DNA from 4 places in the Streptomyces sp. NPDC013187 genome. Region 1 is predicted to be linked to each of the others. Evidence: riboswitches for the same ligand, from Rfam matches in the RefSeq annotation. Region 1 holds a riboswitch; each other region holds the start of a gene.

The links. Region 1 has a riboswitch for cyclic di-AMP ahead of ACFY5B_RS09470 (peptidoglycan DD-metalloendopeptidase family protein). Riboswitches for the same ligand answer to the same signal wherever they lie in the genome.
Region 2: another riboswitch for cyclic di-AMP. It lies ahead of ACFY5B_RS25900 (C40 family peptidase); the one in region 1 lies ahead of ACFY5B_RS09470 (peptidoglycan DD-metalloendopeptidase family protein).
Region 3: another riboswitch for cyclic di-AMP. It lies ahead of ACFY5B_RS39075 (M23 family metallopeptidase); the one in region 1 lies ahead of ACFY5B_RS09470 (peptidoglycan DD-metalloendopeptidase family protein).
Region 4: another riboswitch for cyclic di-AMP. It lies ahead of ACFY5B_RS29420 (transglycosylase family protein); the one in region 1 lies ahead of ACFY5B_RS09470 (peptidoglycan DD-metalloendopeptidase family protein).

Annotation. Positions count from the first base shown of each region.
Region 1 is NZ_JBIBAF010000004.1:196,986-200,482, reverse strand. It holds gene ACFY5B_RS09475 (alpha-galactosidase) at 1-1,146, shown strand, start outside; cyclic di-AMP (ydaO/yuaA leader) riboswitch at 1,461-1,617, shown strand; gene ACFY5B_RS09470 (peptidoglycan DD-metalloendopeptidase family protein) at 1,622-2,536, shown strand; gene ACFY5B_RS09465 (DUF6250 domain-containing protein) at 2,755-3,471, shown strand.
Region 2 is NZ_JBIBAF010000012.1:133,648-137,144, reverse strand. It holds gene ACFY5B_RS25910 (ATP-dependent Clp protease proteolytic subunit) at 1-616, shown strand, start outside; gene ACFY5B_RS25905 (hypothetical protein) at 624-932, shown strand; cyclic di-AMP (ydaO/yuaA leader) riboswitch at 1,268-1,480, shown strand; gene ACFY5B_RS25900 (C40 family peptidase) at 1,484-1,957, shown strand; gene ACFY5B_RS25895 (DUF6328 family protein) at 2,040-2,669, shown strand; gene ACFY5B_RS25890 (ATP-binding protein) at 2,852-3,310, opposite strand.
Region 3 is NZ_JBIBAF010000033.1:21,869-25,365, reverse strand. It holds gene ACFY5B_RS39090 (MarR family winged helix-turn-helix transcriptional regulator) at 1-58, opposite strand, end outside; gene ACFY5B_RS39085 (dihydrofolate reductase family protein) at 136-1,266, shown strand; tRNA gene ACFY5B_RS39080 (tRNA-Met) at 1,334-1,407, shown strand; cyclic di-AMP (ydaO/yuaA leader) riboswitch at 1,695-1,851, shown strand; gene ACFY5B_RS39075 (M23 family metallopeptidase) at 1,863-2,903, shown strand; partial or broken gene ACFY5B_RS39070 (aldo/keto reductase) at 3,074-3,497, shown strand, end outside.
Region 4 is NZ_JBIBAF010000015.1:87,674-91,170, forward strand. It holds gene eno (phosphopyruvate hydratase) at 1-699, opposite strand, end outside; gene ACFY5B_RS29420 (transglycosylase family protein) at 963-1,658, opposite strand; cyclic di-AMP (ydaO/yuaA leader) riboswitch at 1,663-1,829, opposite strand; gene ACFY5B_RS29425 (transglycosylase family protein) at 2,058-3,026, opposite strand; gene ACFY5B_RS29430 (cytochrome P450) at 3,147-3,497, opposite strand, start outside.

The DNA of each region.
Region 1 (3,497 bases):
ATCTCCGAGGAGCAGCAGCGGGAGCTCGCCGGGCGGGCCGCCGCGATGGGTGTCGAGCTGTTCGTGGTCGACGACGGCTGGTTCGGGGCGCGTACCAGCGACCGGGCCGGGCTCGGCGACTGGACCCCGAACCTCGACCGCTTCCCGGGCGGGCTGAAGCCGCTCGCCGACCATGTGCACGGCCTCGGGATGCAGTTCGGCATCTGGGTAGAGCCCGAGATGGTCAACCCGGACAGCGACCTGTACCGCGCGCACCCGGACTGGGTGCAGTACCAATCGGGACGAAAGCGGACGGAGTTCCGTAACCAGCTGGTACTCAACCTCGCCCGCGAGGACGTCCGGGAGTACCTGTGGGAGCAGCTCGACGGTCTCCTCTCCAGTGCGCCGATCGACTACGTGAAGTGGGACTTCAACCGCTGCTTCACCGACGCCGGCTGGCCGGACGACGCCTACCCGCAGCGGTTGTGGGTCGACCACGTGCACGGCCTGTACGCCCTGCTGGACCGGCTGCGGGCCGCCCACCCGGGGGTGGCCTTCGAGTCCTGCTCGGGTGGCGGCGGGCGGATCGACCTCGGTGTGCTGAGCCGCACGGACCAGGTGTGGACCTCCGACAACACCGACCCCCTCGACCGGCTCGCCATCCAGCACGGCTTCAGTCAGATCCATCCGGCCCGGGTCATGGCCGCCTGGGTCACCGACAGTCCGAACGCCATGCTCAACCACCGGGCCAGCTCGCTGCGGTTCCGGTTCGTCAGCGCCATGGCCGGGGTGCTCGGGGTCGGTGGCGACCTCGCGAAGTGGACGCCGGAGGAGCTGGCCGAGGCGGCGGAGTGGGTGGGGCTCTACAAGGAGATCCGGCCCGTGGTGCAGCGCGGCGACCAGTACCGGCTGCGGCCTCCGGAGGGCGGGCTGAGCGCCGTGCAGTACGTCCTCGGCGACGAGACCGTCGTCTTCGCATGGCTCCAGGCCCAGCGCTACGGCGAGCCCGTTCCGACGCTCCGGCTGCGCGGCCTCGACTCGACAGAGTCGTATGAATGCCTCGAAACGGGCGAAGTTCACCGAGGGGCCGTACTGCTTCACCACGGACTGCGGGTCAGTGTGCGCGGGGATCTGGACGCCGCTATCGTCCGGCTTAAGCGGAAGTAGTCATTCTGTCCGAATAGGGAATTTTAGCCGCTTAGGGATAACGTGCCCCGATCGTAAAGGAGATGAGGTCGGGGTGCGTGACCATCGTCATATTCGTGACGATGTGCTGTCGCCATGTTCACGTAATCCCCGCAATATTCAGGGTCATTGAGCAAAGCGAGAGATCGGTAATCCACGCTCGGTGACGGCACATGTGGCGACGCGTCAAGAAAAACACCCCGTCGCGCAACCGCAAGCTTGTCCTATTGCGTCGTGGTCGCTTACGTTCCACACCAATCCGGACGGACGCCTAATCCTGCCGCCGCCCGGAGCCCGCACACACTGACCCGAACCACGGCAGGAGCGGGGGACCCACAGGTAAGACGCCTGTTCCGGTTCCCGGAACGGCTTGGGGTTCAGCCGCGCCCCGGCGCGGCCGGGCATCTCCAGCCCGCACCCGACAGCTCACCTCGCAGGCGACGGAGAGGAATTCGCCATGCCCGCGAAGGGTAAGCACCGCCGCCCCAAGACCCAGCGTTTCACCCGCTCCATCGCCGTCGCCGGAACCGGCGGGGCCGCTCTCGCCCTGCCGCTCATGGGAGCCGCCGGCGCCCACGCCGCCACCCCGCAGTCGGCTCCGGAAAAGGCCGTCCAGTCCGCTCCGGCCGCCGGGAAAAAGGCCGCCGAAAAGGCCAACGGCGTCCGCACGTACACCGTGAAGGCCGGCGACTACCTCGCCAAGATCGCCGACGAGCAGCACGTCAGCGGGGGCTGGAAAAAGCTCTACGCCGACAACCGTGACGCCGTCGGCTCCGACCCGTCGCTGATCCACCCGGGCCTGAAGCTGTCGATCGGCAAGAAGGCGGCGAGCGCCCCGAAGGCCTCGGCCCCGTCCGCGCCGAAGGCCTCGGCCCCGAAGCCCTCCGCCGCCGATTCGGCCCCGAAGGCCGAGACCGCAGCGAAGCCGGCCGCCGCCGAGCCCGCCGCCGAGAGCAACTCCAGCGGCTTCACCCTCCCGGTGGCCGGTGCCACCGTCGGCACCCCGTACCACATGTCCGGCAGCATGTGGTCCAGCGGTTACCACACCGGTGTCGACTTCGTCGTCCCGACCGGCACCTCCCTCAAGGCCGTCGGCGCGGGTACGGTCGTCTCCGCCGGCTGGGGCGGCGCGTACGGCAACCAGGTCGTCATCAAGCTCGACGACGGCTACTACGCCCAGTACGCCCACCTGTCCCAGCTCTCCGTCTCGGCCGGCCAGACCGTTACCGCGGGGCAGCAGGTCGGCCTGTCGGGCGCCACCGGCAACGTGACCGGACCGCACCTGCACTTCGAGATCCGCACCACGCCGGACTACGGCTCGGACGTGGACCCGGTCGCCTTCCTGCGCTCGCACGGCGTCTCCGTCGGCTGACCCACCGCACGACCACCTGCCTGACACGCGACCGAAGGCCGGGCCCCGATCCCCGGGTCCGGCCTTCGGTGTGCGGGCGTGCCGCCGCTCGCCCAAGGGATCGACAGACGGCGGCAGTTGGGACAGAGTGATCACGGCCGGAGTGCAAGCGCTTTCCAGAGCCTTCCCGGCGGATCCCGAGGAGTGGTGTCACCGTGCCGACCACCCGCAGAGCGTTCGTGCCGACCACCCGCAGAGGCTTCGGAGCCCTGGCCGCCGGAGCCGCCCTGGCGGCCCTCGCCCCAACGGCCACCGCGCACGCCGCGTCCCCGCAGCGCCGTCTCCTCGCGCACGACGACTTCTGCCACGGTCTCGGCCAGTGGGCGACCGAACTTCAGGACGGCGGCACCGTGACCGCCTCGCGCGGCGCGCTGGAGATCGACGTGCCGAGCGGCGCGACCGTGTGGTTCAGGCAGCGGCTCGAAGGGCCGTACCTGCTCGAATACACCGCGATCCCCGTCTCCGAGGGCGGCGTCAACGACCGGGTCTCGGACCTCAACAACTTCTGGAACGCGACCGACGTCCGCTCCCCGGACGACCTCTTCGCCACACCGCGTGGCGGAGCCCTCGACGAGTACGACCACCTCACGACGTACTACGCGGGCTACGGCGCCAACTACAACACCACGACCCGGCTGCGTCGCTACGTCGGCGAACCGGGCGTCCGCCCCCTGGTCTTCGACTACACGGAGCCGCTGCTGGTGCCGAACGAGCCCAACCGGGTGCGGATCGTGTCCGACGGCTCCAGGGTCCGCTGGTGGAACAACGGACGCCTCGTCTTCGACTACACCGATCCCCAGCCCTACACCGGCGGCCATTTCGCCTTCCGGACCGTCTGGAGCCATTTCCGGATCAGTGGGTTCCGGATCTGGCGGTTCACCCCGAAACATCCCTGACCAGTGGGGTATTCCGGAGTTGGCGA
Region 2 (3,497 bases), on a different contig from region 1:
CTACGTGCTGCCCGAGTTCACCGAACGCACGTCGTCCGGGCAACGGACGATGGATCCGTACGCGAAGCTCCTGGAGGAGCGCATCGTCTTCCTCGGGGCGCCGGTGGACGAGACCTCGGCGAACGACGTCATGGCCCAGTTCATGCATCTGGAGCACCAGGCCCCGGAGCGCGACATCTCGCTCTACATCAACTCTCCCGGCGGCAGCTTCCATGCGATGACGGCGGTCTACGACACGATGCAGTACGTCTCCTGCGACGTGGAGACGATTCTCCTGGGCCAGGCCGGTGCCGCCTCCTCGGTGCTGCTGGCGGCGGGCACACCCGGCAAGCGATTCGCGCTGCCCGACGCGCGCCTGGTGATCCATCAGCCGGCGCTGCCCGAGCCGATCCACGGTCAGGCGAGCGATCTGGCCATCCAGGCGGATGAGTTGACGCGCATCCGGAACCGGATGGAGGAGATGCTCGCGCTGCACACGGGCCGCACCCGGGAGCAGGTGAGCGCGGACATCGAGCGGGACAAGGTCCTCACCGCGCAGGAAGCGGTGGAGTACGGCCTGGTGGACGGGATCATCCCCAGCCGCAAGGCCACCCTCGCCCCGCCGACCGGACGGTGAGGCCCCGATGCTCCCGCCCGAGCTGCCGCCGCTGCCCGCCCTGACCCGCGCCGAAGCGGAACTGATCGACCGCTACCTCGACGTGGTCGATCTGCTCGGCCGCATCAACCCGGCCCGGGACGGTGACACGTATCGCGGGCTGCGTGCCGCCCAGGCCCTCGTCGGCAAGGCGACCGCACTGCGTGACGCGCTGGCCCTGATGCACCAGCGGGGCGAGACGGAACTGCACGCCGGCACCCTGGCCCGGGCGCTGCGGGTGCTGGACGGCGAGCGGCGCACGGCGCGGCTCACCCTGCCCCCGGAACCCGTCAGTTGACGCGAGCCGTCGACCCGGACGCCCGACGCGACGGCGGAGCCTCCGGGGCTGAGTTGAAACGGACCAAAAGACGTACCCCTGTTCGGAGTAGGCGGGAGACCGATTTTGGGGCCCTTCCGGTTGCGCAACGCGCGTAGCCCCGGGGCGGAATGGGACATTCCATGCCTGGTCCGACGGTCCGCGAACGCGTGGACAGTGGCGCGAACGCACACGTGTCCACCCGAACGGGTGAGTGGTGAGTAACAACACAAATCCCCGGTTCCGTTGGGAAATCCGGACAGGCATGCGCCAAGATCCCTGCTTGACGACAAGCCCCCGCCGCTGTGGCGGGGCGATCCGGGCGGACGCCGAGTCCTGCCGCCGCCCGGATGACCGGTCGACAGGAGTGGATCGGCAGGAGTGGAGGACCCAAGCACGACGGGTCGCCGGGACGGTCACGCCATGACCGGCTCCGAGCAGCCCTTGGGGTGAAGCCGCGTCAGCGGCCGGGCAACTTTGTCAGCCCGAATCCGACAGGTCATCCTTCACAGGCGGCTGACGAAGGGTTGCGCATGACTGCGCTCAATCGTGTCCCGTCGCTCATGGCCCGAGCCGGTACGGCCTCGGCGCTCACCATCGCCGCGGTGGGCGGCTCGATCGTGGCCCCCGGCTTCACCTCCGAGGCCGCGGCAGCCACACCGGCGACCAAGGCACTCCAGATCGCGGCATCCAAGAAGGGTTCGCCCTACAAGTACGGGGCGATAGGGCCGCACCGGTTCGACTGCTCCGGGCTCACGCTCTACTCGTTCAAGAAGGCCGGCAAGAAGCTCCCCCGCACGGCTGCCCAGCAGTACAACAAGACGCGCCACATCTCCGCCAAGAACCGCAAGGCGGGAGACCTGGTGTTCTTCCACTCGGGCAGCAACGTGTACCACGTCGGTATCTACGCGGGTAAGAACAAGCTCTGGCACTCCCCGAAGAGCGGGGACGTGGTGCGGCTGCAGAAGATCTGGACCAAGAGCGTCTGGTACGGGCGCGTGAAGTGATCCGCCCGGCGTGCGGCGGCGTTGATGACGCGCCGCCGCACGCCGGAGCGTGACACGGGCGCAAGTGGATACCCGTGACGTCATGGCCGAGCACCGTCCCTGCACCGCGCGCAACGAGACTCCGCTGCAACGCGCCGACCGCAACTTCGTCGAGCTGCTCCAGGAACTCCGCGTCACCCAGACGGGTGTGCAGATCCTCTTCGCCTTCCTGCTGTCGCTGGCCTTCACCTCGCGCTTCGGGGACCTCGACACGGTCCAGCGCGTCACCTACGTCATCACGCTGCTGCTGGCGGTCCTGGCCGCCGCGCTCTTCACCGCGCCGGCCGCTCTGCACCGTTCCCTCTTCCAGCAGGGCGCCAAGCCCCGCATAGTGCAGGTCTCCTCGCGCCTGGCCACGACCGGTCTGAGCGTGCTGGTGTTCGCGTTCAGCGGTTCGGTGCTGCTGGTGGTCGACGTGACCACGGGCCGTGCCGGTGGCATCGCCGCGGGCGCCGCGACCTTCCTGGTCTGCGTCGGACTGTGGGGTGTACTCCCCCGGCTGGTGCGACGAGCGGGGCTGCACGGGGAACGGGACGGCGCCGAGGAAACCACCGAGGAGGAGCCGGAGGGGGCCGAGATCAGGGTCCCCGCACCGCTGCGGCGCACTGTCGGGCAGCCGTCGGGGCTTCGAGGGGCGGCAGCACACCGGGAGGCGTCGGCTCGGCACCGGTGACGGCCGCGGGCTCCGGCGGGTCGCAGGGCCCGGAGTGGGCGGCGTAGAGCCGCGGGAATGGCCCGGATGCGGGTCGCGCGGGCCGGGGTGCATCGAGAGCACCAGGGGGAAGGTCCTCCGGGTCTGTCAGGTCCGTCAGATCTTTCAGGTCGGCCGGGTCCTTCAGGTTCTGCTGTGACCGGCTACGGCTCCTGCTGGCCCGCCGTCGTCACCGGCCGGACCGGAACGGCCCACGGGAGTTCGATCGAGATGGTCTTGCCGCCCTCGCGGGTCGGGCGGATGCGCAGTCTGCCGCCGCACTCGGCGGTCAGCCAGCGGATGATGACCAGGCCGCGGCCGTTGTCCTGCTGGACGGCTGCGGGCAGGCGTCTGGGGAAGCGCGGATGACTGTCCGTGACACCGATGCGCAGCCGTTCGTCGCGGTCCAGCTCGACGTCCACGGTGAAGGTGGGCGACTGGCCGAAGGTGTGCTGGACGGCGTTGGTGGCGAGTTCCGAGATGATGAGCCGGACGGTGTCGGACACGTCCGTGTCCGCCGGCAGGCCCCACTCCGCCAGCGTGCTCACCACATAGGCACGCGCTGCGGAGACCGAGGCGGGATCGCTCGGCAGAGTGACGGATGCTTCCAGATGGTCTGCCATGGCGACGTCGTCCCTTTCCCACGGGACCGTAGCCCGACACGGAGCGGATGGTTCGAGTACGGTCCCGGACTGGTGCTTCGTCGTCAGACTGCCACCAGAACACCCGTGAAGGTCGGCGATCCACCAAGATATGCATATATCTGTCGCTCAAAGCGGTGAACTCTGCGACGCGAGACCGTATTTGGGT
Region 3 (3,497 bases), on a different contig from region 1:
CGGCGATGTAGGCGCGCCAGGCGCGCTGCTCATCGGGGCTGAGCCAGCGAGTCGTCATGCCGCCAGTGTAGGTTTGTTTCAAACTTGAACCAAGACCTGTCCAGTCCGGCCGTCCCGACCAGCCGCGGAGCACCGATGCCTCACCCGTACGTCCTGCTGTCCGCCGCCGTCTCCCTCGACGGCTACCTGGACGACACCGGACCCGACCGCCTGCTCCTGTCCAGCCCGGCCGACTTCGACCGGGTCGACGAGGTGCGGGCCTCCGTCGACGCGATCCTGATCGGCGCCGGCACCATCCGCGCCGACAACCCGCGCCTGCTGGTGAACTCGGAGCGGCGCCGGTCCGCACGCACGGCCGCGGGCAAGCCCGAGTACCCCCTCAAGGTCACGGTCAGCGGCTCCGGCGACCTCGACCCGGACGCCCGCTTCTGGCACACGGGTGGCGAGAAGGTCCTCTACACGACCGGCCAGGGCGCGGAACGCGCCCGCGCGCTGGGACTGGCCACCGACGTCGTCCCGCTCGGCGCGGACCTCGACTGGCGGCGGCTGCTCACGCACCTGCACGACGTCCGGGGCGTACGGCGGCTCATGGTCGAGGGCGGCGGCCTGATCCACACCCAGCTCCTCACCCAGGGCCTGGCCGACGAACTCCAGCTGGTCCTCGCCCCGCTCTTCGTGGGCGACCCGCGGGCGCCCCGGCTCTTCGGCCCCGGCGGCTACCAGGACGGTCGGCTCCGGCTGCTGGAGTCGCGGCGGATCGAAGACGTCGTCCTGATGCGCTACGAGCCGACCGCCCCGGGCACCGGTTCCCTGCCCGCCGCCGCCGACCACCACTGGCTGGCCCGCGCCTGTGAGCTGGCCGAGCGCTGTCCGCCGTCGGACACGGCGTTCAGCGTGGGCGCGGTCGTGGTCGCCGCCGACGGCACGGAACTGGCCCGCGGCCACTCCCGTGAGGGCGGCGACCCGGTGGTGCACGCCGAGGAGGCGGCCCTCGCGAAGCTCGACCCGGACGACCCGCGCCTGCCCGGCGCGACGGTGTACAGCAGCCTGGAGCCGTGCGCCCACCGCGCCTCCCGCCCCGCACCCTGCGCCCGGCTGATCCTCGACGCGGGTGTCCGACGGGTCGTCACGGCCTGGCGCGAGCCGGACACCTTCGTGACGGACGCCGACGGCAGCGGCCTCCTGGCGGCTCAGGGGGTGGAGGTCCTCGTCCTCCCGGAGCACGAGGAGCAGGCCAAGGCCCCGAACCGCCACCTGCCGCGCTGAGCACGGAGCCGGAACGGCGGGTGTGTGCGAGCGGTCCCGCGGATGGCGTACACTGGTGACACAACGACGCGGGGTGGAGCAGCTCGGTAGCTCGCTGGGCTCATAACCCAGAGGTCGCAGGTTCAAATCCTGTCCCCGCTACTGAAGGCCGAGGGCCGGAATCCAAACGGATTCCGGCCCTCGGTGCATTCCCGGTACGTCATTATGTTCGGTGAGCGAACCACCCCGTTCCGCATAACAACTGACACACCGTCAAAACTCGTCAGTCACTTGTGGAGCGGTCAACTCGCCCGATTTAAACCGGTCATGGCAGGTAAGTCCGCGCGAAAAAGGTTAATGATCAAGTGGAATCGCTGGAATACCCCTCGCGCCTCCATTAACGTTCGATAACGCAGCGCGGTCGTCCCAGCCGTCACAGAAGGCGGCTCCGTGCGCACGCGCCGAATCCCGAAAGGGAACCGGGGAACCACCACTTGGGGTGAATCGGGCGTACACCACCGTGCGAGCACGGGCGGTATACGCGCGTAGGAGACCTTCCTGCTCCGAACCCGTCAGCTAACCCGGTAGGCGAGAAGGAAGGAAAGGAGTACGCCCACGTGGCGTCCAACCGGCCTGCCCCCACGGCCCCGTACGCGCCGACGCGCGACACCGACACCTTCGGCTACGGCGGTCAGCGCACCGACGAGGGCCCGTTCCAGGAGTGGAACCCCACCGAGGAGTCCATCCGTCCCGTCCGTGGCCGGCATCGCGTCACCAAGCAGCGCGGCGGAGGCCTCGCCCGCAGCTCCACCGTCCTGGGCGTCGGCGTCATAGCCGCCGTGGGTGCCGGCGGCATGGCCAGCGCCCAGACCGGCAAGCCCCCGGTGTCCATCTCCGTGCCGGACCTGCCCTCGGTGGGTTCCCTCATCTCGGACGACGACACCCCCGAAGGTTCCGCCACCCCGCTCAGCAGCCTCGGCACCGCCACCGCGGACACCGCGAAGGACACGTCCGGCGCCCGCGCCGGCGCCGGTGACGCGCTGCGTGCCCGGATCATGGCTCAGGTCGAGCACCAGCAGGAGCAGATCGAGACCAAGGCCGCCGAGGACGCCGCGGCCGCCGCCGAGAAGGCGGCCAAGGAGGCCGTCGCAAAGGCGGAGGAGGAAGCCAAGGCCAAGGCCGCCGAAGCCAAGAAGAAGGCGGAGGAGGAGGCCGAGAAGAAGGCCGAGGCCGAGCGCCTCGCCGCCCTCGCCAAGCAGTTCACGCTGCCGACCTCCTCGTACACCCTCACCTCGACGTTCGGTCAGGCCGGCGCCTACTGGTCCTCCGGCTACCACACCGGCCTCGACTTCGCCGCTCCGACCGGTACGCCGATCAAGGCCGTGCACAGCGGCACCATCACCGAGGCGGGCTGGAACGGCTCGTACGGCTACAAGACCGTCCTCACCCTCGATGACGGCACCGAGATCTGGTACGCGCACCAGTCCTCCATCGGCGTCAGCGTCGGCCAGAAGGTCAGCACCGGCGACGTGATCGGCCGCGTGGGCGCCACCGGCAACGTCACCGGGGCGCACCTGCACCTCGAAGTCCACTCCGGTGGATCCGCGAGCGGCATCGACCCGGTGGCGTGGCTGCGCGGCAAGGGACTGAACCCGTAAGCGGTAGGCGTGCGTTGAACGACCGACGGCCCTGACGACGACCCCCCGACGTCAGGGCCGTCGGTCGTTTTCCGGGCGTGTGCGGCGGCGCACACCGGGCGGGGAGTGTTTACAGGGCTTTTGCGTTCACCGCGGAATGAGGCGTTCCCCTCTGGGTGTTGACGTCGAGCATGACTTCTCTGCGCAAGCTCGGCTCTTCCGACCTCGAGGTCTTCCCGCTCGCCCTCGGCGGCAACGTCTTCGGCTGGACCGCCGACGAGGACCGGTCGTTCGCCGTACTCGACGCCTACACCGCCGCCGGCGGCAACTTCGTCGACACCGCCGACGTCTACTCGGCGTGGGTCGACGGCAACCGGGGCGGGGAGTCCGAGACCATCCTCGGCAAGTGGCTCGAGGCCCGCGGCAACCGCTCCGACGTCGTCGTCGCCACGAAGGTCAGCCAGCACCCCGACTTCAAAGGTCTGTCCGCCGCCAACATCACGGCCGCCGCCGACGCCTCCCTGCGGCGCCTGCGCACCGACTACATCGACCTCTACTACACCCACTTCGACCAGCCCGACGTGCCCGTCGAGGAGATCATCGGCGCGCTCGACA
Region 4 (3,497 bases), on a different contig from region 1:
GGGGGTGTAACCGGCCTCCTTGATCGCCTCCAGGATGAGGTCGAGGGCCTCGCGGTTGGAGCCGAGGTTCGGGGCGAAGCCGCCCTCGTCGCCGAGGCCGGTGGCCAGGCCCTTGCTCTTCAGGACCTTCTTCAGCGTGTGGTAGACCTCGGCGCCCCAGCGCAGGGCCTCGGAGAAGGACTCCGCGCCGATCGGGGCGATCATGAACTCCTGGATGTCCACGTTGGAGTCGGCGTGCGAGCCGCCGTTCAGGATGTTCATCATCGGCACCGGAAGCAGGTGCGCGTTGGGGCCGCCCAGGTAGCGGAAGAGGGGGAGGTCGCTGGCCTCGGAGGCGGCGTGGGCCACGGCGAGGGAGACGCCGAGGATGGCGTTGGCGCCGAGCGAGCCCTTGTTGTCGGTGGCGTCCAGGTCGAACATGGCCTGGTCGATCAGGCGCTGCTCGGTGGCGTCGTAGCCGACCAGCTCCGGGCCGATCTGCTCGATGACCGCGAGGACGGCCTTCTCCACACCCTTGCCGAGGTAGCGGTTCGAGTCGCCGTCGCGGAGCTCGATGGCCTCGAAGGCGCCCGTGGAGGCGCCGGACGGGACGGCGGCACGACCGGTGCTGCCGTCGTCGAGGCCGACCTCGACCTCGACCGTGGGGTTGCCTCGGGAGTCCAGGATTTCCCGGGCTACGACGACGTCGATGGACGGCACGAGCATCTCCTTCTTGAATGTGACGCGGTGACGCGGGTCGCGTGGACCCGGCGAGGTGCGGGCCGTGGTGGCTCGCGACATGAGCCTAACCGGCTCCGGGCGATCGGCCACCGGGTCGCCCACCCCATGGACAGAACCGAGAGTAAATTGTTTCCGAACGGAACAAAGCCGGTTCCCGAAAAAACCCCGCCCCGGTGCGTACGGGGGATGACGCACCGGGGCGGGGAGACCGTGGACCCCGGGGGGCCCGTGCGGGCCGCTGCTTACTTCAGGTGCAGCTGCTGGCCCGGGTAGATGAGGTTGGCGTCCTCGACGATGTCCTTGTTCAGCTCGAAGAGCTTCTCCCAGCCGCCCTTGACCTTCTGGTCCGCGGCGATCGAGCTGAGGGTGTCGCCCTTGGTGACCTTGTACTCGCCGTCACCCTTCTTGACCTTCTTGCCGGTCGGGGTGGTGACGGTCTTCTTGGCCGCCGGGCGCTCGTCGGAGCGGGAGGCCGGCTGCTGCTGGGTCTCGCGGGTCTCGGTGCTCTGGCTCTGGCTCTGCGAGGAGCTGCCCGAGTCGCTGGAGGAGCCGCCACCGGTGTAACCGGCGCTCGACAGGCCCTTGCCGCAGACCGGCCAGGCGCCCTTGCCCTGGCTCGCGAGGACCTTCTCGGCGATCTCGATCTGCTGGTCCTTGGTGGCCTGGTCGGCGGTGGAGGCGTACTTGGTGCCGCCGTAGCCGGACCAGGTGGAGGCGGAGAACTGCAGACCGCCGTAGTAGCCGTTGCCGGTGTTGATGGACCAGTTGCCGCCGGACTCGCACTGGGCGACCGCGTCCCACTCGGACGCGGTGGCGGCGGAGGCGTTGCCGGCCGCCATCAGCGGGGCGGCGACGGCGGCACCGGTGACACCGGCGATGGCGATGACCCGAGAGGCCTTGGACGGACGGCGGTGCGTGCCCTTGCCGGAAAACAGCATGGAGAGATCCCCTCACCGACGCCTGCGAGGTGAGCTGTCGGGTTCGGGCCGGTTGAGTTGCCCGGCCGCGCCCCTCCCGGGACACGGCTTCACCCCAAGCCCTTCCGGCACAACCGGCCGGTCGGGCACCTACCTTGGGTCCCCCGCTCCTGCCTACGGCGCTTGACGCGACGACTGTTCCCGTACGGCCGCTGGCAGGATTCGGCGTTGCGGCAGCCGGGGCTCGCGGTGACGAGCGATCACGACCGTAGACAGGTGATCCGCCGAATTTCAAAGACGATCAGGGCTTCTGAGATCTATCTCTCACCGCGCTTATACGGGACATTCGGCGCGAAACATGACGTGAACTCACCCGGTTTCGGGGCGACTTCGACCGCCGTTTCCGCACTGCCCGAACAGCTACCTCTCGTCCGCTTCGCCCTCGACCGTGAGCGCCTGACCGGGGTGGATGAGGTCCGGGTCGGCGCCGACCTCGTTCTCGTTGCTCTCGTAGAGCTCTTGCCATCCGCCGCCGACCCGAAGGGCGTCGGCGATGGACCAGAGGCTGTCGCCGATACCCACGATGTAGGCACCTTCGGACGCGTCCCCGGAACCCTCGTCGGCGCCCGCGGAGTGACGCCCCGTGGACTTCTCCGCGCGATCGCTGCCGGGCGCGCCGGTTTCGTCGGCACTGGGACCGCGATGACGGCCGGAGCCGGTGTCGGTCAGCCGCGAGGAGTCGTCGCCCTGCTGGGCCTTGCCGGCTTTGCCACTCTCGGAGGCGTCCGGCGATGAGCTGTCGGACTGCCGCTTCTGTGACGAACCAGCGGATTCGGTCGACTTGTCCGTCTTGGCGGTTTCATCCTTCGAGGTCGATGTCGCGTCAGGCGATGACGAAGGAGAGGAGGAAGGGCTGCCCGAGGGGGACGAACCGAGCGAGTCGAGCAGGCCGGGCGAGTCGACCTCGCCGGACGAGCCGGACGAATCGGATGACCCGGACGAGTCCGACCCCTTGCCCTGCTCGAGGCCGGAGAGCAGTCCACAGGTGCGCCACGCGCCGACTCCCTGGTCGGCGAGGATTCTCTCGGCCACGGCTATCTGCTGGGAGCGGCTGGCCAGATCGGCGCTCGCGGCGTAGTCGAGGCCGCCGTGGTTCTCCCAGTCCTCCTGGGACAACTGCAGGCCGCCGTAGTAACCGTTGCCGCTGTTCTCGCTCCACGCACCGCCGGTCTCGCAATCGGCGACCTTGTCCCAGGTCGTGCCGTCTGCCGCACTGGCACCGGAGGCCCCGAGGAGCGGGATCGCGATGGCGGAGCCGGTCACTCCGGCCGCGACGAGGAGAGCCGGAGCCTGGCGGGGGCGACGGTGCCGACCGTTCCCGGAGAGCATACGGAGACCTTTCACGCGACAGCAGTGACCGACGCGGCGTGAATCCCTCCGCGTTGATGGGTGAACGTATCGGCAGACGATCACTTGTCACAAGTTCATGCCGCGCAGATCACGTGAAGATCACAGGTCTGATGTTTCGTCACGTTCGGCCGGTGCTGCCGGTGCTGCCGGTGCTGCCGGTGTGAACTCCACCGGCAACGTGCGCAGCCCGCGCATGATGAGGCCGCCGCGCCATCGCAGCTCGGCCGGATCCGCAGCGAGCCGAAGGTCCGGGAGGCGGGTGAGGAGGGTGGCGAGGGCGGTCTGGCCCTCCAGGCGGGCGAGCGGGGCGCCGAGGCAGTAGTGGATGCCGTGGCCGTATCCGAGGTGCTGGTTGTCGCGGCGGGAGAGGTCCAGTACGTCCGGATCGGCGAACCGCTCCGGGTCGCGGTCCGCGGCGGCCAGCACGACGAGGACGGGGTCGCCCGCCTC